One region of the Pseudoalteromonas sp. PA2MD11 genome, then DNA from elsewhere that is predicted to be linked to it. Evidence: predicted binding sites of a transcription regulator. Region 1 holds the regulator's gene; the other holds the start of a gene.

The links. Region 1 encodes LexA, which represses DNA repair genes until DNA is damaged. Its sites were predicted from a motif close to TACTGTATNNNNATACAGTA; they were not measured.
Region 2: ISP07_RS05135 (YebG family protein) is a predicted target of LexA. The motif match lies at 3,350-3,369, and genes of this name have one in related genera.

The regions. Positions count from the first base shown of each region.
Region 1 is NZ_JADKNF010000011.1:61,652-77,532, reverse strand. It holds gene ISP07_RS12850 (cytochrome c oxidase subunit 3) at 1-585, opposite strand, end outside; gene ISP07_RS12845 (cytochrome c oxidase assembly protein) at 623-1,153, opposite strand; gene ctaD (cytochrome c oxidase subunit I) at 1,153-2,748, opposite strand; gene coxB (cytochrome c oxidase subunit II) at 2,748-3,890, opposite strand; gene lexA (transcriptional repressor LexA) at 4,328-4,945, opposite strand; gene ISP07_RS12825 (PaaI family thioesterase) at 5,107-5,544, shown strand; gene ISP07_RS12820 (hypothetical protein) at 5,552-5,932, opposite strand; gene ISP07_RS12815 (hypothetical protein) at 6,091-6,816, shown strand; gene ISP07_RS12810 (VOC family protein) at 6,791-7,144, opposite strand; gene ISP07_RS12805 (endonuclease) at 7,255-7,914, shown strand; gene ISP07_RS12800 (S41 family peptidase) at 7,979-9,610, shown strand; gene ISP07_RS12795 (hypothetical protein) at 9,603-9,977, shown strand; gene hmpA (NO-inducible flavohemoprotein) at 10,011-11,174, opposite strand; gene ISP07_RS12785 (NnrS family protein) at 11,195-12,427, opposite strand; gene norR (nitric oxide reductase transcriptional regulator NorR) at 12,584-14,146, shown strand; gene ISP07_RS12775 (LysR family transcriptional regulator) at 14,143-15,036, opposite strand; gene ISP07_RS12770 (NADPH-dependent FMN reductase) at 15,152-15,721, shown strand; gene ISP07_RS12765 (TerB family tellurite resistance protein) at 15,745-15,881, opposite strand, start outside.
Region 2 is NZ_JADKNF010000003.1:84,228-100,108, forward strand. It holds gene ISP07_RS05125 (EAL and HDOD domain-containing protein) at 1-1,049, opposite strand, end outside; gene putP (sodium/proline symporter PutP) at 1,420-2,931, shown strand; gene ISP07_RS05135 (YebG family protein) at 2,995-3,297, opposite strand; gene ISP07_RS05140 (ComEA family DNA-binding protein) at 3,544-3,837, shown strand; gene ISP07_RS05145 (DUF6170 family protein) at 3,865-4,167, opposite strand; gene dsbB (disulfide bond formation protein DsbB) at 4,167-4,685, opposite strand; gene ISP07_RS05155 (chorismate mutase) at 4,815-5,966, opposite strand; gene ISP07_RS05160 (EAL domain-containing protein) at 6,349-9,312, shown strand; gene ISP07_RS05165 (translation initiation factor) at 9,330-9,659, opposite strand; gene ISP07_RS05170 (STAS domain-containing protein) at 9,793-10,098, shown strand; gene ISP07_RS05175 (ATP-binding SpoIIE family protein phosphatase) at 10,098-11,768, shown strand; gene ISP07_RS05180 (GAF domain-containing protein) at 11,814-12,473, shown strand; gene ISP07_RS05185 (amino acid aminotransferase) at 12,547-13,737, shown strand; gene ISP07_RS05190 (DUF3379 family protein) at 13,814-14,563, opposite strand; partial or broken gene ISP07_RS05195 (sigma-70 family RNA polymerase sigma factor) at 14,563-15,111, opposite strand; gene ISP07_RS05200 (BatD family protein) at 15,189-15,881, opposite strand, start outside.

The DNA.
Region 1 (15,881 bases):
CACGGTTAAAGATAAAAACACCTTCAGGGCGCCGCGCTTATTGTTTTCAATAGCAACATGAGCAAAGTGAATTGTGACCGACGAGGTAAGCAGAATAAGCGTGTTGATCAATGGTAGACCTTGCCAGCCCATAGCTTGTGTGGTCTCGCCCGCTGGCGTAGTTAATAGCGGCCATACGGCTTCAAAGGTTGGCCAGAGCACTTCATTGGTCATAGCGTTATTACCAGCGCCACCGAGCCAAGGCACCGAAATCATACGTGCGTAAAAGAGAGCGCCAAAAAACGCCATAAAGAACATAACCTCAGAGAATATGAACCAGCTCATACCTTGTCTGAAGGAGCGGTCCATTTGTGCTGAGTAAAGCCCTTTATGAGACTCTTCAATAACGTTTCTAAACCAGCTAAAAACCATATAAACTAATATGGCAATGCCTAGATACAACACATACTGGCCACTACTGCCCTCACCACTTACTTGCATCACAGTTAAACCAGCACCAACAGCAATTAAAAACATCGCGATGGCACCAACTATTGGCCAAGGACTCTCGGCTGGAACATAGTATTTTTCATAATTTTGATTCATTTTGTTTGCTCCCAATTAGCAATTAGCTTGGCGGCTTTTAATCGTTTTTAGCCACAACATGCCCGCTAATATCAAACACGGTATACGACAACGTCAGTTCCTCAACATCGTCGGGTAACTCAGTATCAACATAAAACAACAAGGTAAACTCCATTTCTTCACCGGCTTTCATTGGCTGCTGATCAAAGCAAAAACAGGCGATTTTATGTAAGTACTTTGCTGCTTTACCCGGTGATACTGATGGAATTGCTTGCATGACTTTGTCTTCATTACTGGTGTTTTTCGCTGAGAATTTAACTTCACGCATGGCACCAGGTTGTACTGCCACACTGTATTGCTCAGACTGCACCTTAAATGGCGCGCCGCTTTGAGCGTGAGTGGTAAAGCTGACATCAACTTGACGCTGTGTATTTATTGATTCACTCGCGCTCGCTTTTTCTAATGATGGCTTACCATTCAACCCTGTAACGTCGCAAAACACGTCGTAAAGCGGCACCATTGCAAAAGCAAAAGCAAACATGAGCAAGCATGTAATCAGCAGTTTTTTTAGCAAAGGTGCATGGTTCATTACTTAATCTCCGGCGGTGTTTCAAAAGTATGATAAGGTGCTGGAGAATCGACTTCCCACTCTAAACCTTCAGCTCCATCCCATACTTTGGCAGGTGCTTTTTCGCCCCCTCTGGCACATTTAAATACCACCAACACAAACAACAGTTGCGATAAGCCAAATGCAAAACCACCAATACTGATAATGGCGTTAAAGTCAGCGAATTGCAGTGCATAGTCAGGAATACGACGCGGCATACCGGCAAGGCCAACAAAGTGCATAGGGAAGAACAACACGTTGACACTGATTAGCGATAACCAAAAATGCCATTTCGCCAGCGTTTCGTTGTACATGTTGCCAGTCCATTTCGGTAACCAGTAGTAGGCCCCCGCCATAATTGAGAACACAGCTCCTGTCACAAGCACATAATGGAAATGAGCCACCACAAAATAGGTATCGTGATACTGAAAATCTGCCGGTGTAATCGCAAGCATCAAGCCAGAGAAACCACCTAAGGTGAATAACACAATAAAGGCGATGGCAAACATCATCGGAATTTCGAAGCTAATTGAACCGCGCCACATGGTGGCTACCCAGTTAAACACTTTAACGCCCGTTGGTACCGAAATGAGCATGGTGGCGTACATGAAAAACAACTCGCCTGCTACAGGCATCCCTGTGGTAAACATATGATGTGCCCAAACGATAAAACTTAGCAGCGCAATCGATGAAGTTGCATACACCATAGACGCATAGCCAAATAGCTTTTTGCGCGAGAAGGTAGGTACGATAGTCGATATAATGCCAAAGGCTGGTAAAATCATGATGTACACTTCAGGGTGACCGAAGAACCAGAAAATGTGCTGGAACATCACAGGGTCGCCCCCTCCGGCTGCATCAAAAAAGCTGGTTGCAAAGTATTTATCGGTCAACACCATAGTGACCGCCCCTGCTAGAACAGGCATAACAGCAATTAACAAAAATGCAGTGATTAACCATGTCCAAACAAATAGCGGTAGCTTCATCCACGTCATACCTGGTGCTCTTAAGTTGACGATGGTCACGATAACGTTAATCGCCCCCATAATTGAGCTGATACCCATGATATGTACGGCAAACACAAAAAGTGCAGTGTTATCGTTGCTGTAAGTTGTTGATAGTGGTGCGTAGAAAGTCCAACCAAACGCAGGACCACCACCAGGCATGAGTAACGAAGCCAACAGGATTAAAAATGCGAACGGCAATATCCAAAAGCTCCAGTTATTCATACGTGGTAAGGCCATATCTGGTGCGCCTATCATCATAGGTACCATCCAGTTTGCAAGCCCAGTGAACGCGGGCATAACGGCACCAAACACCATGATCAAGCCATGTACGGTAGTCATTTGATTAAAAAAGTGCGGATCGACTAACTGTAATCCAGGCTGAAACAGTTCAGCGCGGATCACCATTGCCATTGCTCCGCCAATTAAAAACATGGTGAGTGAAAAAATCAGGTATAAACTCCCGATGTCTTTATGATTGGTGGTGTAAAGCCAACGCTTAAAACCTTTAGCTGGGTGATGATGGTCGTGATGCGCATGCCCTGTTGCTTGCTCGTTAATAACATTACTCATTAGTTCGCCTCCGCTGCTGCATCAATCGCGGCTTGAATTTGACTCGGTTGGATAACATCGCCGGTATCATTACCCCACGCGTTTCGCTTATAAGTAATAACCGCAGCAAGTTGCTTAATTGAAAGCTGTTTATCAAACGCTTGCATTGCTGTACCAGGCTTACCGTGTAACACAATGTCTATGTGATCTTTTACATCACCTAATACAATCGGGCTGCCTTTAAGTGCTGGAAATACGCCAGGTAGGCCCATACCGGTAGGTTGGTGACATGCAGCACAGCTTGCCATATACACTTGCTCACCTAAGACCATAAGCTCTTCTTTCGGTAATGTTTGATCAAGCAAAGCAGCATCTGCTGCGGCCGCATTGGCTTTTTCTTGCTTGGCATCTGCAAGCCAATTAGCAAATTCATCTTCAGGTAAGGCTTTCACCACAACAGGCATAAAGCCATGATCTTTACCGCATAACTCAGCACATTGACCACGGTATACTCCGGGTTCGTTAATACGTGTCCACGCTTCATTAATAAACCCAGGATTTGCATCCTTTTTAACCGCAAAATCAGGCACCCACCATGAATGAATTACATCGTCTGAGGTCATTAAAAAGCGAACTTTCTTATTGATAGGAAGTACTAGCGGTTTATCTACTTCAAGCAAATAATGCTCAGTTTTCTCTGCTTGGTTGTCTATTTGGTCTTTAGGAGTAGATAGAATCGAGTAATAAGCAATGTCTTCGCCCATGTACTCGTAATGCCACTTCCACTGTGAGCCGGTCACTTTAATGGTGATATCGGCTTTAGAGGCATCTTCCATGGCAATTAAGGTTTTTGTGGCAGGCACAGCCATGGCGATTAAGATGACAAATGGAATGGCAGTCCAAAGTATTTCAACTTTTGTACTTTCATGAAATTGGGCAGGCTTGGCCCCTTTGGATTTACGGTGGTGTATTAAAGCCCAAAACATCACCGCAAATACGATGATGCCGATTACACAGCAGATAATAAATATCGTCATGTGTAACTCATAAACATTATTACTTATATCGGTCACCCCTTTACGCATATTGTATTGGCTGTTCGCCAATGCAAGTTCAGGAAGTGCAACCAATATAAGCCACAAGGCGTAACGCAGTTTACCCATGTGACGGCTCCTTTAGATGCTATTGCAAGACGCAAAGCGAAAAGGCGATACAACAAGGTGCCCATTCGTTTTTCTTATTGTTCAGAGCGACTACGTATCATTTTGACCCACTTATGATACCGACCCCCTGTCTAACACCTCGCACATTTTTGTGTCTTTTTATTAATTAGGTGTTAATACAGTGTATTAACCAATTAGTTAAAAAATGACCAATAAGCAAGTTTTAATGATAATAAATGTTTATTTTGGTGCAGAAATAACAACTATAATCAGCGCGTTATTTAATGTTTAGGAGTAAAAACGAAATATAAAAAGAGAGGAAAACTGCGCCATATAAGGCTTTAAATGAAGAGTAAGGATTCACAAATCCTAATTAAGTAGTAAAATTTCAGTGGCGCACCAAATTGAGTCAATTTGATGCACCAAATTGGGAACGTTTACATCCAATCAGCGTTACGAATAACCCCAACAGCTAACCCCTCGATGTTGAACGACTCATGCTCAAGGTCAACCTCAATAGGCGAAAACTCTTCGTTCTCAGCATGTAAAAGCACTTTGCGACCTGCCTTTTCTAGGCGCTTAACTGTTACATCTTCATCGACTCGAGCTACAACTACTTGCCCATTTTCAGCAACTTGTGTTCTATGTACTGCAAGCAAATCGCCATCCATAATACCAATGTCTTTCATACTCATGCCATTTACACGCAGTAAGAAATCGGCTGCAGGTTTAAATAATGAAGGATCAACTTGGCAGTGACTTTCAACATGCTCTTGCGCCAAAATAGGTTCACCAGCTGCAACACGGCCAATTAAAGGTAAGCCTAGTTGCTCTGGCTCATCTTCTTCAATTAACTGAATACCGCGACTCGCCCCAGGCTTCATTTTGATCATGCCTTTTTTAGCCAGTGCTTTTAGGTGTTCTTCAGCAGCGTTGGCACTTTTAAAACCTAATGTTTGAGCTATTTCAGCACGCGTAGGAGGCATGCCAGTATCTTTAATAAAGACTTTAATTAGTTCTAAAATTTGCGATTGGCGTTTCGTTAATGGGCGCATACAACTGGTTTTCCATACAGTACATTTAACTGTGAGTATATACAGTTATTTGAAAATCGCAAATTTAAATTAACCTCATCATATTGCTACAAAACTAACATTGAACCACATCGAAAGATGCCATAAGGTAATAGCTTTAACTAGCAGGCTAAGGAAACACAATGAGTATTTGGCACCACCCAATTACACTAGAGCAATGCAAAGGCTTTGAAAATGGAATAACAGGGCAAGGCACTTTAATGAAAACCATGGGCATTGAGGTAACTGAAATTGGTGATGACTACTTAGTAGCGACCATGCCTGCTATTCCTGAACATCACAACCCTATGGGTATGGTCCATGGCGGAGCAAACGTTGTATTAGCAGAGACAGTAGCAAGCTATGCAGCCAACTTTGTGGTTGATTTCAGTAAGTTTTATGCTGTTGGCCAAGAAATTAATGCCAACCATATTAAAGCATCACGTAAAGGAACGTTAACAGCAACCGCTAGGCCGCTGCATTTAGGTAAGCGAACTTCTGTTTGGGATATTAAAATTACCAATGCCGCAGGAGAGCTGTGCTGCGTATCAAGAATGACCGCAGCCGTTGTAGAGCGCTAAACTAAGACTATTTTTCAACAGGATAAATAGTAATTTCAATCCCTGCGCCAATTGCTGAGATACGTAACAAAGTATCGGCATGCAGGGGTTGGTTAAAGCATTTAGGCGAATTACCTGATTCAAAGCCTATATCAAATGTACGCTTTGAACACGATAACCACTGTTTTAATGCATTGCGCGAGCAAGACTCAATAAGCTCGCAAAGCTGGTTAATCGCTTTATCTGGAGAGCTGATATCTGCGGTTGCTTCAATACGTGCTAGTTGGCGGTATTCATCTTGGTCATAATGTAAAACCATGGCGTTTTTCTTCAAATCAGCAACAAGCGCACTAATATCGTGCTTTGATTCAAGCTCCAGATCTACATTTAAAAATTGAATTTCCGACATACTCTCGTTTTTACCCTCTATTGATATCGACTGAAACTTTAACTCAGTTTTGTATATATACCAAATCTAGAATACAGTTAATGCGACATTATGCCGCATTGGCAATCTAGCTAAACAACCTAAAATAGCGCCCACAGAACAATAATAACGGGGTAGTAATGAATAAACGCACCTTCAAATATGCTCGCAAAGGGCATAAATGGCTTGGCTACTTGCTTGCTGTACAGATCTTCTTTTGGCTCTTAGGTGGGCTGGTAATGAGTTCATTACCACTTGAAAAAGTACATGGTAAGCATCTGGCTAATCGCAGTTTAAGTAGCCCATTTTTATTGTCGGACTACCCAACTTCAATTGATAAAATAACAGCGCAATTTGAGCAAATCGAAGGTATTAAATATAGCCACTTTCTAGATACCCCGACTATAGAAGTCACAACCTCTAGCGGTACGTTTACTTTTGATGGCAGAACAGGTGCTAAAATGCCTGTACCGAGTAAAGCGCAAATCACTGAAAATGCGCAAGCTCACCTGCTTATTGAGGCAAAAATAACGCAAGCGCAGTTATTAACAAAAGGGCCTAGAGAAGTCGGTCACAAAGCCAATGTTTGGCAAGTAAGCTTTGATGATTGGCGAACAACTACTTTATATTTAGATAGTCAAACCGGTAAAGTTATTACTGTGCGCAGCAATCTGTGGCGGGTTTTCGACTTTTTCTGGATGCTGCACATTATGGATTATGATGAGCGTGAAAACTTTAACAATCCACTACTCATCAGCTTCTCAGCCACCAGCGTACTGTTTTGTATCACGGGAATTATTTTGTTATTACAAAACGTTCGAATTAAACGTAAAAAACCGGCTACACGTGCTGGTCAATCAAAATAGGATTGCCATCTGGGTCGGTGATAATAAAACTCGCATCACCGACCTTTTGTATTTCTAATTCTTGTTGCTGAAAATGTGCAGCTAATTGCTCAAAGGTTGCAAATTCATCCAAAGCTTCGGCATTTTGATCCCACCCAGGGTTAAAGGTCAGCATGGTTTTATCAAACATACCTTGAAACAAACCAATCAAATGTTCACCGTTTTTCATAATTAGCCAATGCTGTTCTATCTCCCTAGCAAACTCTTTGAAACCTAGCTTTTCATAAAACTGCTTTGAAGCACGAATATCTTTTACATTTAGACTTACAGAAAAAGCACCTAATAACATGGTTGTAATTCCTTTAATAAAAACGGCCTAACAACTATAGCTGAGTTGAAAAACTTTTCCTTTTTAGAATAGTCGTTCTAGAATAGCTGTTCCTGTAGTTCACTGATGTGATGGATATGCGTTTATTCCTATACTTAGCCCTTTGTTTTATTTTCACTTCTCCTATATCCGCTAAAGAGTTTTCGAGCTTTTACAGTGCCAAAAAGCATTTAATTAAGAATCTACCAAGCAATAGTAAAAGCTTATATTGTGGTTGCGATATCAAGCGCCAAGGTAAAAAACTTGTGCCAGATCCTGATGCTTGTGGTTATATTCCTAGAAACTCTGTCACCCGCTCTGGAAAAGAGAATGCTCGCGCAAAAAGAATAGAGTGGGAGCACATTGTGCCTGCCTGGGAGTTTGGCCATCAATTACAATGCTGGCAGGATGGCGGTCGCAAAAACTGTAAAAAGGTCAGTGAAAAGTTTCGTCAAATGGAAGCCGACATTAATAACCTTGCACCTGCTATAGGCGAGATCAATGCTGACCGCTCAAACTTTCGCTATGGCATGGTGTCAACATCAAGTGCAAGTTACGGAGCATGCCCTGTAAAAGTTGACTTTAAGCAACGCGTATTTGAGCCACCCATTTATGCAAGAAAGCAAATAGCCGATACCTATTTTTATATGCAAAAAACCTATGGCTTAAAAATATCTGACAAACAACGTAAGTTATTTGAATCGTGGCAAAAGCTTGAAATAGCTGAAATGAGCAATCGTAAGGCGCTATAATATATTGCTTTCATGTAAAGTAATTGTTAACTTTAAAGCGATGACTATTAGAATGGAAGCACTTATGATTACCAAAAATAAACTCGCTTTTGCGATATTTTTAGCTGTCTCAAGCGTGTCTTTATCTGGCTGTGGTGGCGGTAGCGGAAGCTCCTCTACCAATAACAACAACACAACAACTCCGCCACCAACAAGCAGCGACCCCACTTGGACGGCTGGTGTCTTTGAGCCATCAAGCGAATTTAAAGATCAATGCGCTGTACCGCGAACTGGCAATGATCCATATAACGATAATCAACCTTACCCAGATACAGCAGGCTCTGAGTTTACTGAGAAGATGTGGCTACGTTCATGGAGTGACGAAACCTATCTTTGGTATAACGAAATAGAAGACAACGACCCTGATAACTTCAGCTCAGTCGCCGCTTATTTTGAACAACTAAAAACCTTCGAAACTACAGACTCAGGCGCCTTTAAAGATAACTTCCATTTTAGTGAACCTACTGAAGATTTTTTTCAAGAATCTCAGTCTGGCGTGGTGTCAGGTTATGGAATTAACTGGGCCTTAATTAATAATACCCCACCTCGTGACTTAAGAGTTGCTTATTTAGAAGATAACTCTCCAGCTGCCAATGCAGGATTACAACGAGGCGATCGTGTTATCTTAGTCAATGGCGTAAGTATTGATACAAATACTGAGTCCGGGATCGACACTTTGAATGAAGCTTTGTTTGGGCCAACCGCTGGCGATACTCATACCTTCAAAGTAAAAAGCAATGATGGGACAGAAAAAACATTCTCATTAGTAGCTGGAAATATAACGCAAACACCTGTACAAAATGTAGACACAATTATAACGAATAGCGGAACAAAAGTTGGCTATATGCAGTTCAACAGCCATATTAGTATTGCGCAGCCTGAACTAATAAGTGCGATGAACAAATTTCAAGAAGATAACATTAATGAGCTTGTTATCGACTTTAGATACAATAGCGGTGGTTTATTAGCGCTTTCATCACAGCTTGCCTACATGGTTGCAGGCCCGGCCAATACAGAAGACTTTTATTATTATCAAGTCATTGAAAATGATAAACAACCTCTTAACGACCCATTTCCATTTATCAACGTTGAAGTTGACTATTCAACCTTTGAGCTAACAAATGACCTTCTTCCAGATTTAAACTTATCTAAAGTTTATGTGCTTAGCACTGCGAGTACCTGTTCTGCATCTGAAGCATTTATAAATGGTTTAAATGGTATTAATGCTGAAGTGATATTAATAGGTGGAAAAACTTGCGGTAAGCCTTACGGATTTACGCCTACGCATAATTGCGCAACAACCTACTATACTATTCAATTTACAGGTACTAATTACAAAGGTTTTGGTGAATATGCCGATGGCTTAATGCCTACTCCTTCACCACAATTCGCTGCTGATGTAAAAGGCTGCGAACTTGATGACGACTTTTCCCATCAACTTGGTGATAGCGATGAAGCACTACTAAGTGCAGCACTTTATCATATTGAGAATGATAGTTGCCCAGTGGTAACGCAAAGTGTCACAGCTAAGCAAGCGACAACCTCATCTTATGCTGCTGATGAAGCTGGTATTTCGCTAAAAGCCAATACTTCACTTTTCAAAAATAATATGGATTTAACCCGTCCGCTACCAGCTAAGGAGGATGATAATGAATAAAGCACTGTTATTAACCTGCACCTTACTGGCAAGCATAGCTGGCTGTAAAAGTACTCAAGCGGAGCAACCGCAAAATGCCACGCTTGTTCGGGTAAACCCGGGAGTGATTACTGAGCTACAGCAGGCTATTCAATCAGCTAAAGGCGGTGCATTGGTCACCTTAGCCGATGATGTGTTTACTAAGAGCGCAGAGTTACTGATTGATCACGGCACCAACAAAGGCCCTGATGGCCTGCCAATTATGGGTGCCCATTCAATTCCTTCTGAGAAGTTTGTGTTGCAAAAAGCAGGTGAGCAATGCCTGCTTTACTACCCCAAAAAAGAGCTCCGTATTTCACTTCCCAATTTAGAGTGCGAAGTTAACTAACAAAAAGGCGCAGCTTCAGCTGCGCCTTTTACATCATAGACTTTGGTGAGGGCCAAACACCTCATAATGAATGCGTTCACTTGCAACCCCAATACCTAGTAGTTGCTCTTTTATCATTGCCATAAATGCGATTGGGCCACACAGGTAAAAGTCACCTTTGCTTATTGGTAAGCTGTCAGCGATGAGGTTTGCATCCATTAAGCCCGCAAAATCGCCCCCCTTGCCATCTTTAAACCAGGTAACACAATGTAATGAAGCGTGCGCTTGCTGTTGCTTAAATAAGTACTCTTTAAAGGCAAACTGTGTCTCACTGTCGCAAGCATGCAGGTAATGAATTGGCTGATTAGGTTGATTACTTAATAGTGTTTCGAGCATCGCCATCATCGGGGTTTGACCAACTCCCGCTGAAATCAATACAACAGGCGAGTCAATTTCGCGAAGCACAAAGTCGCCTGCGGGTGGGTAAATTTCTACCTCATCACCCTCAGTTAAGCTATGTAGGTAGTTAGATACTAAGCCTTCTTTTTTCACGCTAATTCGGTAATTACGACCATTACTTTGCTGCGATAAAGAGTATTGTCTCACTTGCGTTAAATCACTGTTTGCAGGCGTTACTTTAATCCCTAAATATTGGCCCGGTAAATACGCCACTACAGGCTTTGTATCGACAGGCGTTAATGTAAAACTACAAATTTGCGATGACTCCATACGTTTTTCTGTAATAGTGAAAGTACGAGTACCGAACCAACCACCCGGTGCCTTTTTGGTTTTTTGATAAAGCGACATCTCCTCATTAATACATACATCAGCTAATAATGAATAGGCTTCACGCCATGCATACTCGACCTCAGGAGTAAATTGTTCTGGCAATAACTCTTTTAAAGTCGCAATTAAATGTCCACCAACAATAGGATAATGCTCAGGCAAAATATGGTAACTGGTGTGTTTATGATTAATGCGTGCAAGCGCACCTTTTAACACTGCCAAGTTATCAATATTTGCCGCGTAGGCAGCTAAGGCATTAAACAGCGCAAATTGCTGAGAGCCCGATTGCTGATGTGTCATATTAAAAATATTTTTAAGCTCCGGGTTGTAGCTAAACATACGATCATAAAAATACTCAGTCACTTGAGGGCCTGCTTGTGCAAGCAAAGGCAAAGTACTTTTAACAACCTGGATCGTTTTTTCAGATAACATAGTTTTTCCTATTAGAGAGGTTAACCGCGGCGACCATCAACACGACGATTCACTAAGATGGGCGCACAATGAAATAAAAATAAGCTAAAGCCAGCAACCCACAGCAACGCACTTAACTGCCATGCAAGGTGATGACCTAAATAAACGGGAAGTAACGAACGTACAATGGCAGCTATCACAATGAGTATAAATGCAAAACTAATGTACCCAGGGGCTTGTAATGCACGCCCAGTGTGACCATGAGAGACACGTACCATCATGGCGATGATCATCACACCTATGGTGCCAACAGTGATCAGGTGAAGCGCATCTTTGAATAAGATAATGGGGCTGAAATAGCTCAGCGCGATGAGTATTAAACCAACCGATAAAGCCCAATAAGCCACGTGTAATGACCATAGCAAAGGCACTTTTAGAATGCCTTTATGCCACCACAAAACACACCGAGCTGAATGTAAACAAGCAAGCCAAGCAAAAACCCAACCGGTGCTCATTGCGCTAAAAAATAGCTGACTCATAAAGAACCACGCAATAGCGAAAAATGAGCTAAATACGACTAATTTATCGAGCTTGGGGGCTCTAACTTGCTCACTTAGGTTAAGACCGCGCGCGGTAAAAAATGGCACAACTCGCCCAGCCACAACACCAACTAGCAGTGTCATGATAAGTACAGCGGTATCAACAACCCCCAGTGCCAGCGACATTTTATTAAGTACAACTAAGCTCAAAAAAATCACATTGAGCGCACAGAGCAAAGATGCGATGACAACAAATAAGTAGTTATGGCTGCTTTTTGCCTGTATCAGCATGTCAGCTAGAATAATAATTCCAGCTAGCCACCAAACGAGTTGTAGCGCACTAACAATATAAAGGTTAAGCTGCTCGAACCCTGCAATATCAATAAAAAAACTAAACCTTGCAGCAAGCCAAATCATGCTAAGCAAACAAAGCTTAATACCACTTACACTCGGCACGCCTGTCCATGTTTGTGCGGCGGTTAGCAAAAAACCCATGGCAACCACGCCTGCAAAGCCAAACAGCATTTCGTGAGCATGCCAAAGCGTTGCGGGCATTGTTAGGTGCCACTGTGCATAGCCCGCCAAGATTAAAAACCAGTAACTCATAGCAAATACAGCTAAGGCACCTGCTGCCAAGAAAAAAGGCCGAAATGCTAATGCCCATAACGGCCACTGGCTGAGTTGATAAAATTTGATCTTAGTTGGCATAGGTTCAGTTAAATTAATGACTTTCATTCGTGCTCTCAGCGTTTAATTTCCCCAGCTATTGCACAGTTCAAGCCAAAAATAAAAACCATTAAATATCAATACATTAAATTTGGGCGCTTGATAAATAAGTCAAAATAACACACCATTAAAAACATCAATAAAACACATTCAGGTCAAATTGACATGATGTTCAAAAAATCCCTTCTTGATGTTGCACTTGCACTTACCAAAGCAAGCAGTGTTGATCATAATTTCAGTTATCTGTTGAGTTGCATTAATGATTGGCTTGAATGTGATGCAGTTGCCTTATTATTGAAACAAGGCGATGTGTTAAAGCCCGTAGCCCTTAGTGGATTGTCGGACGATACGTTAGGAAGACGCTTTAAAATAGCGGAGCATCCGCGTTTATTTGAAATATGCCGTGGCAGTGAACCGCTAAAATTTGCCAAAGATTGTGGCCTACCCGACCCTTACGATGGTTTATTACAAAGCCAGCATGGCGACTTTCCTGTTCATGCCTGCATGGGTGTGCCGCTGCAGAGCAGCAAAGACAATAACGAACTACTCGGTGTTTTGACCTTTGATAGTTTAGATGAACATGCCTTTGACGCTTTAGCAATGAACGAGCTCAATCAACTAAAACAGCTAGCTGCAGGCTATGTTGAGCATGCCCTAACCTTGCAGCATTTTAGGCAACATGCACAGCACAACCATCAAGTTGCGCAGCAGCTTAACCTTGAGGCACTAACACGAGAAGGTGTCGAAATTATTGGTAATAGCCAAGCAATGCAGACCCTTAAAAATGATATTCAGCTGGTGGCTGCCTCAGAATTTAGCGTATTGATACAAGGCGACACAGGTGTCGGTAAAGAACTCGTTGCGCGCAATATCCATTTAAACTCAAAACGCCGCGACATGCCGTTGATCCACTTAAACTGTGCATCGTTACCAGAGAACTTAGCCGAAAGTGAATTTTTTGGTCACAGTAAAGGTGCATTTACTGGCGCACATACTGCGCGTCAGGGAAAGTTTCAACTTGCCGATGGTGGCACCCTGTTTTTAGATGAAATCGGCGAGCTGCCGCTTGCTATGCAAAGTAAGCTATTGCGCGTATTACAAAGTGGTGAAGTACAAACGGTGGGGGAAGATCAAAGCCGTTATGTTGATGTCAGAGTGATTGCAGCAACCAATCGCGATTTAAAACAAGAAGTCGCTGCGGGGCGCTTTCGTGCAGATCTTTATCACCGATTAAGCGTTTACCCATTGCATGTTGCACCACTAAAAGAGCGCGATAACGATGTTATTTTATTAGCAGGCTTTTTTATTGAGCAAACATCTAAAAAACTGGCAATTAAGCAACTTAAGCTTAGTAGCGATACACAATTACTACTGCGTCAATATGATTGGCCAGGCAATGTGAGAGAGCTTGAACATGTGATCAGTCGCGCAGCACTCAAAGCCAAACAACAGCAATGGCAACAAAGCATTGTCACAATCGAGCCTGAACATTGTGATATTGCTAAAACCGCCGTTGCCGCACCAAGCCCTGTTGCAGTTAACGAACAAAAAGCCACTCGCTTATCGCTGAAAGAGGCAACTGACGCTTTTAGTTATCAATTGATTATGCAACAACTTGAACTACATAACCTAAACTGGGCTGCCACAGCACGTAGCTTAAGTGTTGATAGAGCCAACCTTGTGCGCCTAGCCAAACGGCTAGGCATTAGCGTTAAAAAGTCTGTTTAAGCTTTTAAATCTTTAAAATAGGCTTTTAAAAGCTGACTAAATGCTTGGACTTTGGCTGTGCGATGCACCAAGTGATGCGTTACCAGCCAAAGATCCGTTGGCCAGTTTAGCTCTTTAGGAAGCACTGGCAGCAGATCAGGGTATTGGCTTGCCACTTCATGCTGTAAACCACCAATTCCTAAGCCCCTCACAATCGCCCGTGTAGCTTCTGATGTTTCAGACACCCGTAGCTTAATTTGCGAAGGTTCAATGTGTTGATCAACCCATGCAAAATAAGGCACTTTACCGTTATAGCCAGCCACCCCAGAGACAAAACTATGCTGCTGCAACTGCTCAATATTCTTTGGCATGCCATACTTTTCAATATAACTTTTAGAGGCATAAAACCCTGACGAAAGTTCAGCTAAATGCTGGGCAATATAGTCGCCTTCATCAGGTCGAGGGCCCGCTCGCACGGCAATATGCGCCTGACCGTGATCAAGGCGTAAACGGTTTTGATCAAGAATAACTTCGAGTTGCACTTGCGGGTGCAGACTTTGAAACTGCTCGCAGACATCACTAAGCACATCAATAAAACCACTAACCGTAGTTAATAATAAACTGCCTCGCAGTTGGCTATCAGCGGCAATAATATCGTTGTGAAGTTTTTCAAGTTCAGCGTTAATCGATTTTGCAGTCGCAAACAACTTAGCGCCAATTTCTGTCACTGTATAGCCACGAGCATGACGGTGGAATAACCGCGCATCAAGGTTATCTTCTAAATTGTTGATTCTTCTAAGCACTGTGCTGTGATGAACACCTAACGATTCGGCAGCAGCGGTTAACGTGCCGAGCCTTGCCACCTCATAAGCAACTTTTACATCTTGCCAATCATCAAATTGAATCGCCATAACGGCTCCTTGTGTGCATATACGCACATAAGTTTTGCGTTTATTTGGCTTTTCTGCAAGCTGTTTTTTGCTACAGTGAGTATATCAACAGTGAAGCTTAAAAAAGGAAGCAATCATGACAGCACCAAAAATTATTGCCCTAGCAGGCAGCCTACGTAAAGACAGCTTTAATCAAAAACTGATCAATGAAGCTGCGCGCTTCGCCCTCGAAAGTGGTGCTGAAGTAGAAGTGATTAAATTAAGCGATTTAAACTTACCTTTATTTGACGAAGATATTGAAGCGCAAGGTACACCTGCTGGCGCACAATTATTAAAAGATAAGCTCCGCGCTGCTGATGGCATTTTATTAGCAAGCCCAGAATATAATGGCTCAATTACAGCACCACTTAAAAACGCAATCGATTGGGCATCTCGTACAGAGCAAGGTGCAGTGCCTGCTTTTCGAAATAAAGTTACTGCACTGTATGCATCGTCACCGGGTGGTTTAGGTGGCTTACGTGGTTTAAATCACGTACGTGATATTTTATCGGGTATTGGTAGCTTAGTACTTGCAGATCAACTAGCAGTGCCTGCTATCCACACTAAATTAGATGAGCAAGGCCGCATCAGCGATGCTGATACAGCCGATAAAGTTGCCAGCCTTGCCCAGCAACTTGTGAGCGTAGCGAGCAAATTAAATAAATAATTGCTAGCCTAGTTTTATCGCTACTAACTTAGCTTTGTCGCTGCTAGCTTAGCAGCGATAAAGTCTTCATGGGTTACATAAAGTAAGCTTGCGACGCGGCGAATAACCATTTCTTCATGCTTATCTAAATTGCCATCTGCGTAGGCTAATCGCCACAACA
Region 2 (15,881 bases), on a different contig from region 1:
TTGAGTAGCGCATCTTTAATTTCAATAGTCAGCGGTAACTTGTTCATTACACTTGGCATATCTTCGTCGAGGATTGCATCCATTAACGACATCATACCCGTTAAAAATGCCATACCAGTATCTCGCATTTTGCCGTGGCTGATTGCCAATAATTCAGCAAACCGAGCACGGGTCAATGAAAGGCGAATTAGTTCGGCTGGCTTATCTGCTGCGACTTGCGCTGCAAATAAAAGTGATAAGAAACGTTTAATTTCTTCACTGCCTAAAACAATAAGCGCTTGTTTAATTGTGCTGATTTCAGCGCGACGTTTAAAGGCCGCTGAGTTTGAGTAGCGTAGCAACTTATAAGATAAGTTAACGTCACGTTCAAATACCTCAGTGATTTTTCTGAGGTTTAGATCAATACTCGATGTTTCGTATAGAAGCTCGGCAAGAGCCATCTCAGAAGGTGGCAAAGTTTTGCTTTGTACCATCTCAGGTTTTGAAAAGAAAAACCCTTGGAAGTAGCTAAAGCCCATTTCTAGGGCAAGCTGATACTTTTCGTATGTTTCAACTTTCTCAGCAAGCAACTTTATGTGTGGATACGGCTTAATAGCCTCGATGATCGCTTTTATTGAGTCTACATCACAAGTTAGAAAGTCAATCTTAATAATATCGATGTAAGGATAAAAGTGTCGCCATACAGGTTGGTGAATGTAATCATCAAGTGCAAGTATATAGCCTTTTTCTTTTAGATCTTTAACTAATGCCAGTAGGCGTTTACCTGGTTGGATTGTTTCTAATATCTCTACTACCACCTGCTCTTTACCAAGTAAAAGTGGATAACCCTTTTGCAAGGTTTCTAGAGTAAAGTTGATATAAGCAGGTTTGTTATCCGTTAAATCCTCTAAACCAAAATTAAATTGGCTGCCTTCAATAAGTCGTGACGTTGCTTCATCGCCATCAATATCAGGAAAAACATTGTCTACGCCATCTCGAAATAAAAGCTCGTAGCCAATTAGTTTTTTATCCCTGTCTAAAATAGGTTGGCGTGCAGCGTAAAAATACATAGTCCAAACATGTCCACATCTGTTAATTCATTTACTTCTCGCAATATATTGCATTGTGCCTGAAATAGCATTAGCTAAATGTTCATTTGCGAGGAAAAGTTATTATTTTATTAAGAATTAAAGACTAGGATAATTTGCAGATAAATTCTATAACTTGCGATTAAATATAAGAAAAATGTTAGATAAAAGTTGAAAAATTGAGCTTTGTCATTTATCTGCTTGATTGGAGTTAAGGGGGGTAAGCATGATATAGTCGTGGGTGATATAGGTTTTTACCCCAATAATGTCTTTAAATTAAATAACTTGCGAGTCATTATTCGGATTAAAAGCCAACATTAAACAACTTTTGGAGGCTAATTTGGAAACAGGAATGATAATTTCGTTAGCATTGTACTTCATCGTCATGTTGGGGATTGGGCTATATGCTTATAAGCAATCTACCGACGATGTATCAGGCTATATGCTAGGTGGTCGTAATTTATCACCAAGTGTTGCTGCGCTTTCAGCTGGCGCATCTGACATGAGTGGTTGGCTGCTAATGGGCCTACCAGGTGCAATGTACTTGTTTGGTTTAAGTAAGGTTTGGATTGCCATTGGTCTAGTACTCGGTGCTTGGGCTAACTACTTCTTAGTCGCGCCTCGCTTGCGTGTTTACACAGAAAAGGCGAATGACTCAATCACCATTCCTGATTACTTCGCAAACCGCTTTGATGATAATAAGAATATTCTGCGTGTTATCTCTGCGATTGTAATCATTGTTTTCTTTACTTTATATACCTCATCAGGTGTTGTTGCAGGTGGTAAGTTGTTCGAAAACTCATTTAATATGAGCTACGAAATGGGTCTATACATCACAACAGGTGTCGTCGTGTTATATACCTTGTTTGGTGGCTTCTTAGCCGTGAGCCTGACTGACTTTGTGCAAGGTTGTATCATGTTTATCTCGCTGCTGGCTGTGCCAATTGCGACGTTTACCATGCTTGATCAGCCAGTTATGGATACACTTGCCAATGCACGCTATGACTTATTATTAAGCTCACCAAAAGAATCAGAAATTCATGCACTTAATATGATGGATTGGTTTGCAGGTGGTTCGACTATAGCGATTATTTCAGCAATGGCATGGGGCCTTGGTTATTTTGGTCAGCCACATATTATTGTGCGTTTTATGTCTGTACGTTCAGTGAAAGATATGCCAACCATGCGTCGTGTGGGTATGTCGTGGATGACGCTATCAGCAATAGGTGCTGTGCTAACTGGTCTATTTGGTGCTGCTTATATGCTTGAAAACCAAATGCCTATTGATGATAAAGAAACTATTTTCTTAGTGTTGTCTGAGCTTATCTTCCATCCTTTAATTGCCGGTTTCTTATTGGCAGCAATTTTAGCAGCGATTATGAGTACCATCTCTTCACAGTTGTTAGTGTGTTCAAGCTCTTTAACTGAAGATTTCTACAAAATTTACTTAAACCGTAGTGCATCTCAAAAAGAACTGGTTTTAGTTGGTCGTATTAGTGTTATCTTAGTTGCCTTATTTGCTATTTACCTAGCTTATGACCGTAATAGCTCTATTTTAGACTTAGTAAGTAATGCATGGGCTGGTTTCGGTGCAGCATTTGGTCCACTGGTGCTACTGAGCCTTTACTGGAAACGCATGAACTTACAAGGGGCTATTAGTGGCATGGTTGTTGGTGCAGCAACAGTGCTGTTTTGGATATACGCGCCAATTACTATTGATGGCCAAGCACTAAGTGCAATCATTTATGAGATTGTCCCTGGCTTTATTTTATCAACAATTGCCATTGTTGTTGTAAGCCTTATGACGGCTGAGCCGAAAAAAGAAATTACAGACTTATTTGATGAAGTTGAATCGTCATTGTAGTTTTTGATTAAACACAAAAAAGGGCAACGGATGTTGCCCTTTTTTTATGATCTAAATTTGCGTTTAGCTTGCCGCTTTTTCTTTTATATCAGCAACGTTATCGTCTGACTTTGCTTTTTTAGGTTTAGCTGGCGCGTCTTTTGCACCTTTAAGTACCGCCATAAATTGGTCTTTTTCTTTTGCCATTTCAAGCGCCAGTGACTCAATTTGTTGCTCGCTTAATGGTACATCAACTTTTTCAAGCATAAGTTCTAATGACTCAGCAATGTCGAGCATTTTGTCATACGCATCAGCTTCTTTCTTAGTAGTAAACGTCATGCGCTCGACTCCGTTTCTTTCTACAACATATTTAACAACAACAGCCATGATTTCTCCTGCATTTAAGCCTGGCATTGCAGCGTAAAATCGCTGCTAAGATTACTGTTTTTATATACAGTAATGCTTCGAGCCTTACTTTGCAAGTAACTTGAGAAAATTTTTATTTAGTAAATTTGACAATACTTTGTGTATTAGCTTTATTTAAAATGTTACCCAAAGTTAAACACAAGCGATGGAGTGAGTGTTGGGTAATCGCTAACTATCAGTCCAAACAAGGGCGTCATGGAGGAAATTATGAAATTACTATCAAGTATTTTACTTGCCGCTACTCTTGCATTACTACCTGCTACACAGGTCTCAGCCGAAACACCAACCAAAGCAACACAAGTTAAAATGCAAAAGCTGAGTATTAATAAAGCCAGCATTGAGCAGCTAACTCAATTACCGGGTATTGGTGAATCAAAAGCGAAAGCGATTGTCGAGCATCGCACCAAGCAAGGCTCGTTTAAGTCGCTAGAACAATTAAAAGAAGTAAAAGGAATTGGTGATAAGCTATTCGCTAAACTTGAGGGGAAAATTACACTATAAATAGCAGGTTATCACCTATACAGGGCGTTATTCGCCCTGTTTAAATTCATTGATAGCCTTGTCTAAATGCGCTAACGCGAACATGTTTTCGATAGGTGTTGTGATAAGAGGGTAACTTAAACCTGCTAACAACAACCAAGGAATAAGCATCCACCCTTCAAAGTAAGCTAAACCTAAAAATAATGGCGCTAAAAAGGCAAGCTTACATACCGATAAAATGATCTTTTTGCTCGGGCTTAAATGAGCTAAAGCAAGAGCAATAATCTGCTGGCGTTGCCTTACTTTAAAGTTTTTTAAAGTAGGGATTTGGCTAGTAAAAAAATAAATCATTATAGCGACTTTTTGCTCACTAATCGGCTAACTAAAACAGCCACAAATACCACTGAAAATGCTGCAAAAATCACTTCCATCCATGCCGGCATGCTCATTGAAGCAAACTGCCAATCGATATTGCCACAATCACCAGTGGCAGCAAAGAAGCTAGGGATCCATTCATGCAAAGGCATAAAACTTGGGAAGTTAGGTTCAAATGCACAACTAAATGCAAACGGGTCGGTATTGTTTTGCATTGCAATGTGTTCTTTAGCAATAAAGTAACCCCAAATTGCTGAGATACCCCAAGTGGCAAATGCGACTAAGCGAACAACCATACTTTTTGGGTTAATCGCACCAATCACACCCGCTGCAAGTAAGCCTAAAACAGCGGTGCGCTGATAAATACACATGATGCATGGCTCAAGTCCCATGTTGTATTGAAAAAACAATGCTGTGACTTCAAATGCGAGTGAAATAAACGCTAGTAATAACCAAGGTGTTCTCTTAGTTGCTAATTCTGCTAACCAATTCATGAAAGATCCAATTTCAAATTGTTTTCAAGATTATGCTTAGACAGGGCTATGGGTGCAAGTATCTAAGATGAAATTATACGAAAAAGGAGTCGACAGACTCCTTTTCATTAGTCATATCTAGGCAGGCTATTACACACTAACAGCCTGCAAAGACTCACTTTGGTAACAACCTAATACACGTGTGTACTGAGTGTGTTCTTTCAGCTCTTCAAGCGCTTGCTTAACATGTAAGTCATCAAGGTTTGCTTCGAGGTCAACATAAAACACTTCTTCCCACGGATTTCCTGGTACGGGGCGAGATTCTAGTTTTACTAGGTTAATTTGGTGATGTTTAAAAATCATTAAAGCATCAGCCAATGAACCTGCTTGTTGTTTAGTCGCCATGATTAAACTGGTTTTGGTCGGAATTTGCTTCGATACTTGTAGCGGCTTACGGGCGACAACAATAAAGCGGCTGTGGTTTTCGCTTTGGTTTGCAAGGCCTGACTTAATTACTTCTAAACCAACATTTTTGCCAGCTTGAGCTGAGCCGATAGCGGCGCTATTTGCTGTTTCAACCGCAGATTGCAATGCGTGGAAGGTTGAATCACAGGTTTCATGTTGAATGTCACCTAGGCCTTGAATGAAACGGCTACATTGAGCAAAAGGTTGTGGATGAGCAAAAATTTTATTGATATGAGATAGCTCAGTACCTGGCACTGCTAATAAACAGTGCTCAACGCTATGGGTTACTTCACCTACAATTGATACTTGTGCGTGTTGTAATAAGTCGAATACTTCATTGATACTTCCTGAGCTGGTGTTTTCAATTGGCAGTAAGCCAAAATCAGCCTGTCCACTTTCAACTTTACCAGTGATCTGTTCAAAGCTAGAGCAACCCATTTCAATCACTTTGCCAGGGCGGCGGCTAAAGTATTTATGGCAGGCTAGTTGGCTATATGAGCCTTGCCCACCCAAATACGCAACACGATGGCTTTCGCTCATAGCTTCTGGGTTGAGGTTCTTTTGCAGCATGGCTTGCTGGTTTAAAACTGAGTCTTCAAGAATAGTTTGAAACACATTATTAATGTAGTAAGCGTCAAGACCTAATGACTTACCATAACTGATTAGTTTTTCCAGTAGTGCTTGTTCGCGAGCTTCATCACGAATTGGTTTGTTATTGGCTATTTTATATTCGACTACGCTGTGGCTTATACGGCGTCTTTTAGCCAGTAACACAAGTAAGTCGGAGTCGATTTCATTTATATCGTGTCGTAACGCATTTAATGTATCAATGCTCATGTTGGTTTCCTCATTCCAAAACAGTGCACAAACAAAAAAGCCTCCCAAGAGGGAGGCTTTAGCTATTCGGTGAAATTATCTCGCAAACAGTTAAGCCTCCTCTATCTAAAGAAGCTAAAAAAAGAAAAATAAGTGCGAGAGATAATTTGTTTCATTGGACTAATGTAAAAATACTTCTATGTAAAGTCAACTGCATAAACATGCTATTTTGGACAAAGCAAAAGATTCCTCAGAAATTTCATTAATCTTCATAAAAAATTTATAAATCTAAAAATGAATCTGGTATATTTGTTTTTGCATAATAAATAATAACAATTATTAATAAGGTAGTCCTGTGGTGTATCGACGACCGCCATCCCGGTTTGGGGTGAATTCATTAAGTATGAAATTGTCGCTGTTAATCTCTGCTATTTGTTTAATTGCAGGCATTTGCGCTGCAGCTTTAATGCTTAAATCAGAAGAAAAACAGCTTGTTTTTGAAGAGCACGAACTTTTAAAGCATTCGAGTGAACGCTTGAGTCGTCAATTCAATCGCTTAATCAACACCAAAATAAATATTGCAGAGCAAGCTAACAATGTCGTTAGTAGTCAGCTACTGCATAATGAGTCACATCTACAAAATAACCGCAGCGCAGATATAAAGTTTGCAGTTGATGGCAGTATTCGCAGCACTTCTGAGGATGGTTTATCAGCTTCATTTATTCCGCAAGACCAGTACTCTAATTTTTATAAGCAGCTGATTAACGATTCTGAATCGCTATGGAAAATTGTCTCACCAACGCTTATCCAAGACTTTTTTAATTTTTATTTAATCACTAAAGATAACTTTATACGTATTGCTCCACCTAATTGGGCGCTCAATGTACCGGGCGATTTTGACTTTACCAAAGGCGAGACATTTAATTACGCACAAGCTGCAACAAACCCGAGCCGAGAAGCTGTATGGTCAAAGGTGTATTACGATACTATTTGGCATAAGTGGGTAGTAAGCGTGCTTGTGCCAATCTATCTTGATAACGAATTTTTTGGTGTCACTGGTAGTGATATTGCTCTTGAAACCTTATTGGCACAGCTGCCTATTGGCGATCGTGAGCAACATTTATTAGTGTTTGATGCGAAAGGTCAGCTTTTAGCTCATCCTGATTTAGATAAAACAACGCTTGAGCAATATGGCCGTGAAGGTAAAAAGTTACTGACTGAAGATTTTGTTAATCCTGATCTACAAAAATTAGTGTCTGAAACCATTCGCTTAAAATTACCAGAGTCTGCAAATTCATTTGTACAAGATGGTGAAACCCATATTATCAATATCCGCAAAGTCGAGAACCTTAATTGGTATATTGGTATTTATAAAAAGCGCTCGTCGGCACTTTCTGCGCTTGAAGAGCTAAAAGTAAAGTTCTTTGGCTTGTTTATCCTGTACGCTATTTTAGTTGCTTTGTTATTGCATCAAGCACTTTATCAATTAGTACTGCGTCGTATTCACTCTTTGGTAAATGCGGTTGTTAGTTTTGGCAAAGGGCAATTTCAAACTGAATTTCCTAAAGTGAACAAAGACGAAATAGGCACGCTTAATGGCTCTTTTAGAGACATGGCAATAGAAATTCGTAAATTAATCGATGGTCTAAATCAGCGCATTAGCGAAAAAGAAATAGCTGAAAAAGCAGCGAACCGATTATCCAAAGCGGTTGCCTTCTCAGGCACAGGCGTTGTGATCACTAATCAAGACTTTGAAATCAAATACGTGAACCCGAAAATGGTTGAAATGACGGGTTTCGAGGAACGCCACTTTATTGGCTCACCATTGATGAATATTATCTCTCAAGAAATGGCGATTTTAGTTGACGATATTGATATCGACCTACGTAGCCGTAACTATTGGCGAGGAGATACTTTATTACAGGGTAATGAGCGTCAATCTGTATGGGTTTCATTGAGTATTTCTCCAATCCGCGAAGAAGGGGGGGAAATCACCAGTTACGTGGCTTCAGCTCAAGATATTTCGTTTGTGAAAGAAAGTCAGCGAAAAATGGAACAGCTTGCCTATTTTGATACATTAACAGGGCTTGCAAACCGTACTTTCTTTAGAATGCAGCTACGCAAATCTATGGCACTTGCTGAACGTGGTCATTATGCATTTGCTTTATTTTACTTTGACTTAGATGAATTTAAACGTATCAACGATACGCTAGGTCACGATGCGGGCGATCAGTTATTGGTTGAAGTTGCTAATCGTTTGAAAAAGCGTTTACGCACTGAAGATACCATTGCACGTTTAGGTGGTGATGAGTTCGCAGTCCTGTTAAGTGGTATTGAGCATCAAACTCACGCCATGGAAGTGGCGAATACCATTCAACGTACTCTTAATGAGCCTATCAAACTAGGTAACAATGAAGTGATAATTAGTGCCAGTATTGGTATCACGATGGCACCATTTGATAGCCAAGAGGAAGACCAGCTACTGAAGCATGCTGACCTTGCTATGTATGAAGCAAAAGCGAAAGGGCGTAATACTTACCACTTTTATAGCCAAGAGCTTAATGCTGCTGCCAATGAACGCTTGTTTATTGAAAATGAGTTACGTACAGGTATTCGTGAGGGGCAGTTCCAGGTTTACTATCAGCCACAAGTAGATTGTCGCAAGAATCAAGTTGTTGGCTATGAAGCACTCATACGATGGTTCCATCCAAATGAAGGTATGATACCGCCAACTAAATTCATTCCTATTGCTGAAGCTACAGGTTTGATTGTTGAGCTTGGAGCGTGGATATTGCAAGAAGCGTGTGAGTTTGCTGCACGTTTAGCAAGCCAAGACTTAAAAAATAATATTTCAATCAACTTATCAGCACGTCAATTTAAAGATGCTAATTTGGTGTCGACGCTTGATAAAATCATCAAGCAAACAGGAGTTGAACCAAAACGCATTCACTTAGAATTGACTGAAAGTATGTTAATGGGACATGTTGAGGCGGCGATCTTACAACTGCATCAACTAAAAGCACTTGGCGTTTCAATTTCAATTGATGATTTTGGTACCGGATACTCGTCACTGAGTTATTTGAAACGCTTTCCAGTCGATATTTTAAAAGTTGACCGCTCTTTTGTGAAAGATATCCCTGAAGACAGTAATGATATGGAGATCACTGCTGCGATTATCGCAATGGCACAAAAACTTAAGCTTAACGTTGTTGCTGAAGGGGTCGAAACTAAAGAGCAAATTGAGTTTTTACAAAATAATAACTGCTTTGTTGTGCAAGGGTATTACTTCAGTCCGCCTGTGAGTGAGGCTGAATTACCTAAGTTATGTGAGCATTTACAGTCACTAGATTTAATCAAGAATGATTAATAAAGTAGGGGGGGAAGTTAACCCCCTGCTATTTTTACTTTGAATTTCAGCGCTTCGAGAATCGCTTTTAGCTTATCTCTGTCATCACCTTGAACTTCGATGATACCCTCTTTTACTGCACCGCCTTGACCCATCTTACTTTTAATGGTTTTGGCTAATTTTTTTAAGTCATGTTGTTGGCTATCAATACCAACCACTAACATCACACCTTTACCTTTGCGTCCTTTTGTTTGGCGTTCGATTCGTAAAAAACCATCTTTAAACATTTTACTTTGTGCAGGTTTACTTTCTTTGGGTTGTTCAATGCGCCCTGTAGAAGTTGAGTAAACTAGATTATTTTCGCTCATAGTGGATCTCGTTGTAGAAGCTTAGATAAATGATAACAAATTTAATCCTAAGTGTTTTATTTTTTGGCTTATTTGTTCTAAGCAGTTATATTTAGATAAGTCTTCGGAAAGATTTGTTAAATAGGAGTTTATTATGAGTTTGACGCGCAGTACATCTGCTGATGGCGCTATTTTAACCGTACAGATAAAAGGAAAGTTTGATTTTAATTTGGTGCAATCTTTTCGTCAGGCATACGCCGACTTAAACAGCAATATCAATAAAGTCGTTATTGACCTTAGAGAAACTGATTATATGGACAGTTCAGCATTAGGTATGTTGCTCAATATGAAAAAAAACCTAACGGGCAAAGTTGATACAATACAAATAAGTAACTGTCAGCCTCAATTAAAGAAAATCTTACAAATATCTCGTTTTGATAAAAAATTTGATATCGATTGATGCTTAATATATTGGTAGTCGATGATTTAGAGCTAAATCGTCGTTTATTAACTGTGATGTTAGAGCAACAAGGCTACCGAGTTTTCACTGCCGAAAATGGACTTGTTGCTTTAAGTCTTCTTGACGAGCAAAAGATAGACATCGTACTGCTTGATGTCATTATGCCAGTAATGGACGGCTTTGAAACAGCTGCAATTATAAAAGAGCGCTACAGCCAAGTTTACTTACCTATTATTTTTATAACCTCTTTAGAAGACGAAGCAAGTTTTGAACGCTGCTTAGCGGTCGGTGGGGATGACTTTTTACACAAGCCATTCCAAGAGGTAATCTTAAATGCGAAAATTAAAGCACACAGCCGCATTCGCAACCTAAGTCAAAAAGCAAGAGAGCAGAATTTACAACTTGAGTACCATCAAAATCAAGTTGAACGTGAGCATGAAATTGTCGAGCACATTTTTAATAACGCGCTTGAAAACCAACAGTCATTCCCTACCCAGTTAGATTTTCATTTATCGCCTGCCGCTATGTTTAATGGCGACATGTTCTTGGTTGGGCAAAGTCCAATTGGCAGCTTGTATTGTATGCTAGGAGACTTTACTGGTCATGGCTTAGCTGCTGCTGTTGGTGCATTACCGGCATCTAGAGTCTTTTATACGATGGTAAGTAAGGGCATGTCGGTAAGTGACATTGCAGCTGAGATTAACTCAGTATTGGCGAAGTTATTACCTGGGCATATGTTTTGTGCGGCAACTATTCTAGAGCTTAGCAATACAGGTAAAAGTGTTTCTGCATGGTTAGGTGGTCTGCCAGACACCTATATCATCGATCAGCAGGGAAATATAATTCGTACATTAGAATCTCAACATATGGCGTTGGGAATTTTAGAGGATGATGAATTTGAACGCGCTTTGATCCATACAGAGGTTGAAACTACATCACGAATCGTTATGGCGACTGACGGAATTATTGAAACGATTAATCCAAGAGAAGTTTATTTTGGAGAAAAACGGTTTAAAGATGTGCTTGCCTCTAGAGATAACATTTCCTGTCATCAAGTGCTCGAAAGAGTTAAGCGTTTTGCACAAGGTAACGAGCAGCAAGACGATTTAAGTTTAGTGTTGTTAAATTGTTTGCCGGTGCCTGAACCTGAACAAATGGTAGAACCTTATTCTGAATTGCCATTTAACTTCTCTTTAAGCTTAAATTCAAAGCAGATTAAAAGCACTGATCCTGTTTTAGAGGTTGTTAATGTAATCAGTCGGGTACCAGGTTTAAACGCTCACCGAGCCAATATTTTTCTCATCTTATCTGAGGCTTATAATAATGCGCTTGATCACGGTGTTTTAGGACTCGACTCTGATGTGAAAAATCATGACGATGGTTTTTTAATTTATTATCAACAACGAGAAAAAGCATTAGCTAATTTAACCGATGCATTAATTATCATTGATATCCGCTATAACCCTGAAGAGTATGCTTTGTATTTTACAATTTGTGACTCGGGACATGGATTTAACAAACAAGATTCTGAGCAACAAAACTTAGTGCGAGAGCATGGCAGAGGTTTATGTTTGCTGAGCGAAATTGCGACTGGCGTCACATTTAATAGTGCTGGCAATCAGGTCGAAATTTATTATCAATTAACAGCAAGCAGTACTAGCTCACAGTAAAATCGCATGTTATCATCTTGGCATTATAGATGTTTGGATGGCTAAATGATTTCTAACTACTTATCGACTGCTCAACTTGATTTACCAGAAAGCTTGGTTGTTGAGCAATTATCAAACCTTGAACATTACCTTGCACAGTCAGCTTTACCTGCAGTGCGCTGGGAATACCAAATTCCTGAGCTAGGCGAGGGTGGTGCGTGTAGTTTATTTGGTTACTTACAAGATGAACCATTCAAATTAAACGACTATGTTGCAGAGGATGCTGCCAATACTGAAAAGCTGGCCAAGCTTCAGCAAATCATCGATTTTGTCGTTGCCCAGACTCACGTTGATTGGTTTGGTATTTATCAAGCGACAGAGACTAATGAAGGTTCTCAGTTATTAAAGCTGGTTTATCATGGTGCACCGAGCCGTCCATTATTCCCGCTAACTGAAGCATTTGCTAAAGGCAGTAACAATGTTCAAGTTGCGCTTTCTAAACAAGGGCGTGTGATCAATAACGTAGCCGATTACCTTGCACAAGGTGGTGAGTATTATACTTGCGACCCTAAAGTGAAAGCAGAGACCTGTCTACCGCTGTTATCAGACAAAAATGAATGCTTAGGTATTATAGATGCAGAAGCATTTAATAATGATTTCTTTGATCAGCAGACCCTCGCATTACTTGTGGCTTGTTGTATTAAAATTCCTCAACTCTTGGTCTAATTTAACTAGTAATCAGGCTGGGTTTTTATGTTAAGCTAGTGGCAACGCTAACCCCTATAAAAAGAGATAGTCAATGTTCTCAGAATTAAAACCATTACCAACAGATCCTATTCTTGGCCTAATGGCGGCCTTTAAACAAGATACAAACCCAAAGAAAATCGATTTGGGTGTAGGTGTTTATAAGGATGAGCAAGGCAATACGCCGGTATTAAAAGCGGTTAAAAAAGCGGAAGCGTTTCGTTTAGAAAACGAAACCAGTAAATCGTACATTGGCTTGGCAGGCAACCTAGATTACTGCCAAAAAATGGAAAACTTATTACTGGGTGAGCATCCAGCACTTTTAGCTAATCGTGTTCGCACGGCACAAGCACCAGGTGGTACAGGTGCATTACGTGTTGCAGCAGAATTTATCAAACGTTGCAACAAAGATGCGACAGTATGGGTCACTACGCCAACGTGGGCAAACCACATCAGCTTATTTGAAGCGGCGGGCTTAACAGTAAAAGAATACCCTTACTACGATTACGAAAATAAAGACCTTTTATTTGATGATATGATTAATACCCTTAAGCAAGTGCCTAAAGGTGATGTGGTGTTATTCCACGCATGTTGTCACAACCCAAGCGGTATGGATTTAAATGCTGAGCAATGGAGCACAGTTGCTGATCTTGCTGTTGAAGTTGGTTTCACGCCACTGGTTGATATTGCTTACCAAGGTTTTGGTTCAAGCCTTGAAGAAGACGCAGCGGGTCTTCGTAAATTAGCAGCAGCGGTAGATGAGCTAATCATCTGTTCTTCTTGTTCGAAAAACTTCGGTTTATACCGCGAGCGTATTGGTGCATGTTCAATTATTGCTAAAGATGCAGCAACTGCTGATATCTCTAACTCGGTATTATTAAGCGTTGTACGTAGCATCTACTCAATGCCGCCAGCTCACGGTGCTGATATTGTTAGCACGATTTTAGGTAGCACTGAGCTGACGCAAATGTGGCATGACGAGCTTGATGAAATGCGTAATCGTATTAATGGTTTGCGCACTTTAATCAAAGAAAGCTTAGCAGCGAAAGGCATTGAGCAAGACTTCTCATTTATTGACCGTCAAAATGGTATGTTCTCATTCCTAGGTATTAATAAAGAGCAAATCGAGCGCTTACAAAAAGAGTACTCAATCTACATTGTTGGTTCTAGCCGTGTAAACGTTGCTGGTATCAGTGATGCAAACATTGATTACTTTGCAAATGCAGTAGCAGACGTTTGTAAGTAACTTGCTTTATAGCGATAAAAAACCGCAGTGACTGCGGTTTTTTTATGCCTGTAATATGTGTTACCACGAGTAGGTATTAGTGCAGCCAGCGAATGGCATCATTGATCATGTTATTGTAGCTATCAAGTGGCGCACCAATACTCGCGATTAAGATAGTATCAGCCCGATCGCCTCGGTTGATGTGGCCTGCGAAACGCTCATCATTGAAATCATCAGAGCCAGTGCCAAATGGTTGCTCGTCAGAAGGCACAATGAATACCGTCATTGGGCCAAAATCTGACTCAAATACCAAGTGTAGGCCTTTTTTACCCTGAAAATCACAAAACATTAAATAGGTTACTTTACCTGGTAGCTCATCTAAGTGACCGCCAATGGTGGCAAACTTTTCGTTTACCGAAGCAAGATCTATTGCTTCATGTTTATCTAGCGAGCCAATTTCATGGTAAAGGTGCGCAAAGGCATGCTCACCCACACTGTATAACGTATGTTGTTTGTTACTGACAAAGAACACACTAATTGCCACTAAAAATGACGCTGCAGCGGCTAAATACAGTCGATTAAAGGCAAAGCGTGACTTAGCCTCAACAATGGTGTCTAGCGGTTGCTCAGCGTTTTCTGCTTCAGAACTATATGTATTATCAATAATTCGCTGTGCTAAATTTTCAGGCACGGGGATGTTAAGTGCTTTGCTTAGTTCATCGTCAAAGGCACGTACATCATCAATAAACGCCTGTTTATCTGTGTCCTGCTCGGCAAACGCTTCAAGTTCCTTATCAATAGTGCTTGGCTCGGCGAGGATGCGGCGGCGAAACTCGAGTTCATCCATTAATTTGATGCTCCTCTAAGTTGGTCATCATCACTGCTTAAAGCCTCTTTAAGCTGGTTTCTGGCACGAAAAAGTCGTGTCATGACAGTATTTTTATTTAAATCGAGGATCTCGGCGATTTCATCGCCAGAGCAACCCATTACCACTTGCAGCAGCAATGGTTCTCGATATTCTTGTGATAACTTTCCTATTTGTCGTTGAATCACTGTTTGTTCCATTTCAGCATCAAGGGTTGAACTTTGTTCATCTACAAGGGTGTCGTTCTCAACATCGGCGTAATCAAATTGTTTACGTTCAAAGCGGCGTGCATTCTCGCGGCGCAAAATAGTCAACAGCCAAGGTTTAACTGCTTGTTGGTCTTGCAGTGAATCCAAGGCACGCCAAGCCCTCAGGAAGGTTTCCTGCACTAAGTCTTCAGCAATGTTCTGATCACGACACAACCAATACGCAAAGCGAAAAAGCTCACTGTGGTAGACATGAACCAGCGCTTCATATCGCTTTTGTTTTTCTGTCATAGTAACTAAGACCTGCCTATCAGAAAAAAACTTTCTGAGATTATTATTTTTTTCTTAAAAAACGGCTAACTCAAGATTAGCCGTTTATTTTCAACTATTTAGGTTAATAGTTAATCATAAAGATTCTTTAATTCAGTGTCATTACTTGTTGATTTAGTTTGCTTTGCGGCTTGGCTTAGCAAGCTGACGATTAAACTTAAATCAACCTGTTCATCTGCTGAACTATAAAGTTTAGTGCGTAATTTAGCAATTTCATCATTAAGTTGTGTGTTTTTGAGTGATGCTAGTAAACATTCGATGGCCGCAGCATTTTTACCAGTCTGTTGTTTTGCGTAGTGGTTTAATGCGTTATAAAACCCAGAGTTATTGTTTTGTTTTGCAAACTGCTTAAGCTCATTTAACGATGCTGATGAACCACTGGTAGGTAATGGCTCAGCTGTCGGTTGCTGAGGACGCTTTTTAAAGTAAAGCACTAAAGTGATTAGCCAAAGTCCATAGCCGACCACTGCCACGATAATAAGCCACATAGGGGTCGTTACTTTTGTGACCGTTTGCATATTAGTTGGCGTATCACCCAGCTCATTAGAGCTTGCGGTTTGCGGCTCTGCGATAGCAGGAGCTGTTGGTGTGAGTGGGTTTGTACTTGGCACAACGGTTAATGTACGAGCAGGTATGGTTGCGTAGCTAATACGATTGATTTTAGTATTAAACCAAGGCAGCTTTATTTCAGGCAATGTGTAAGTGCCCGGTGTTTGCGGTAATAAAGCATAAGAAGCTGTTTGCTGAGAAATAACACGGCCATC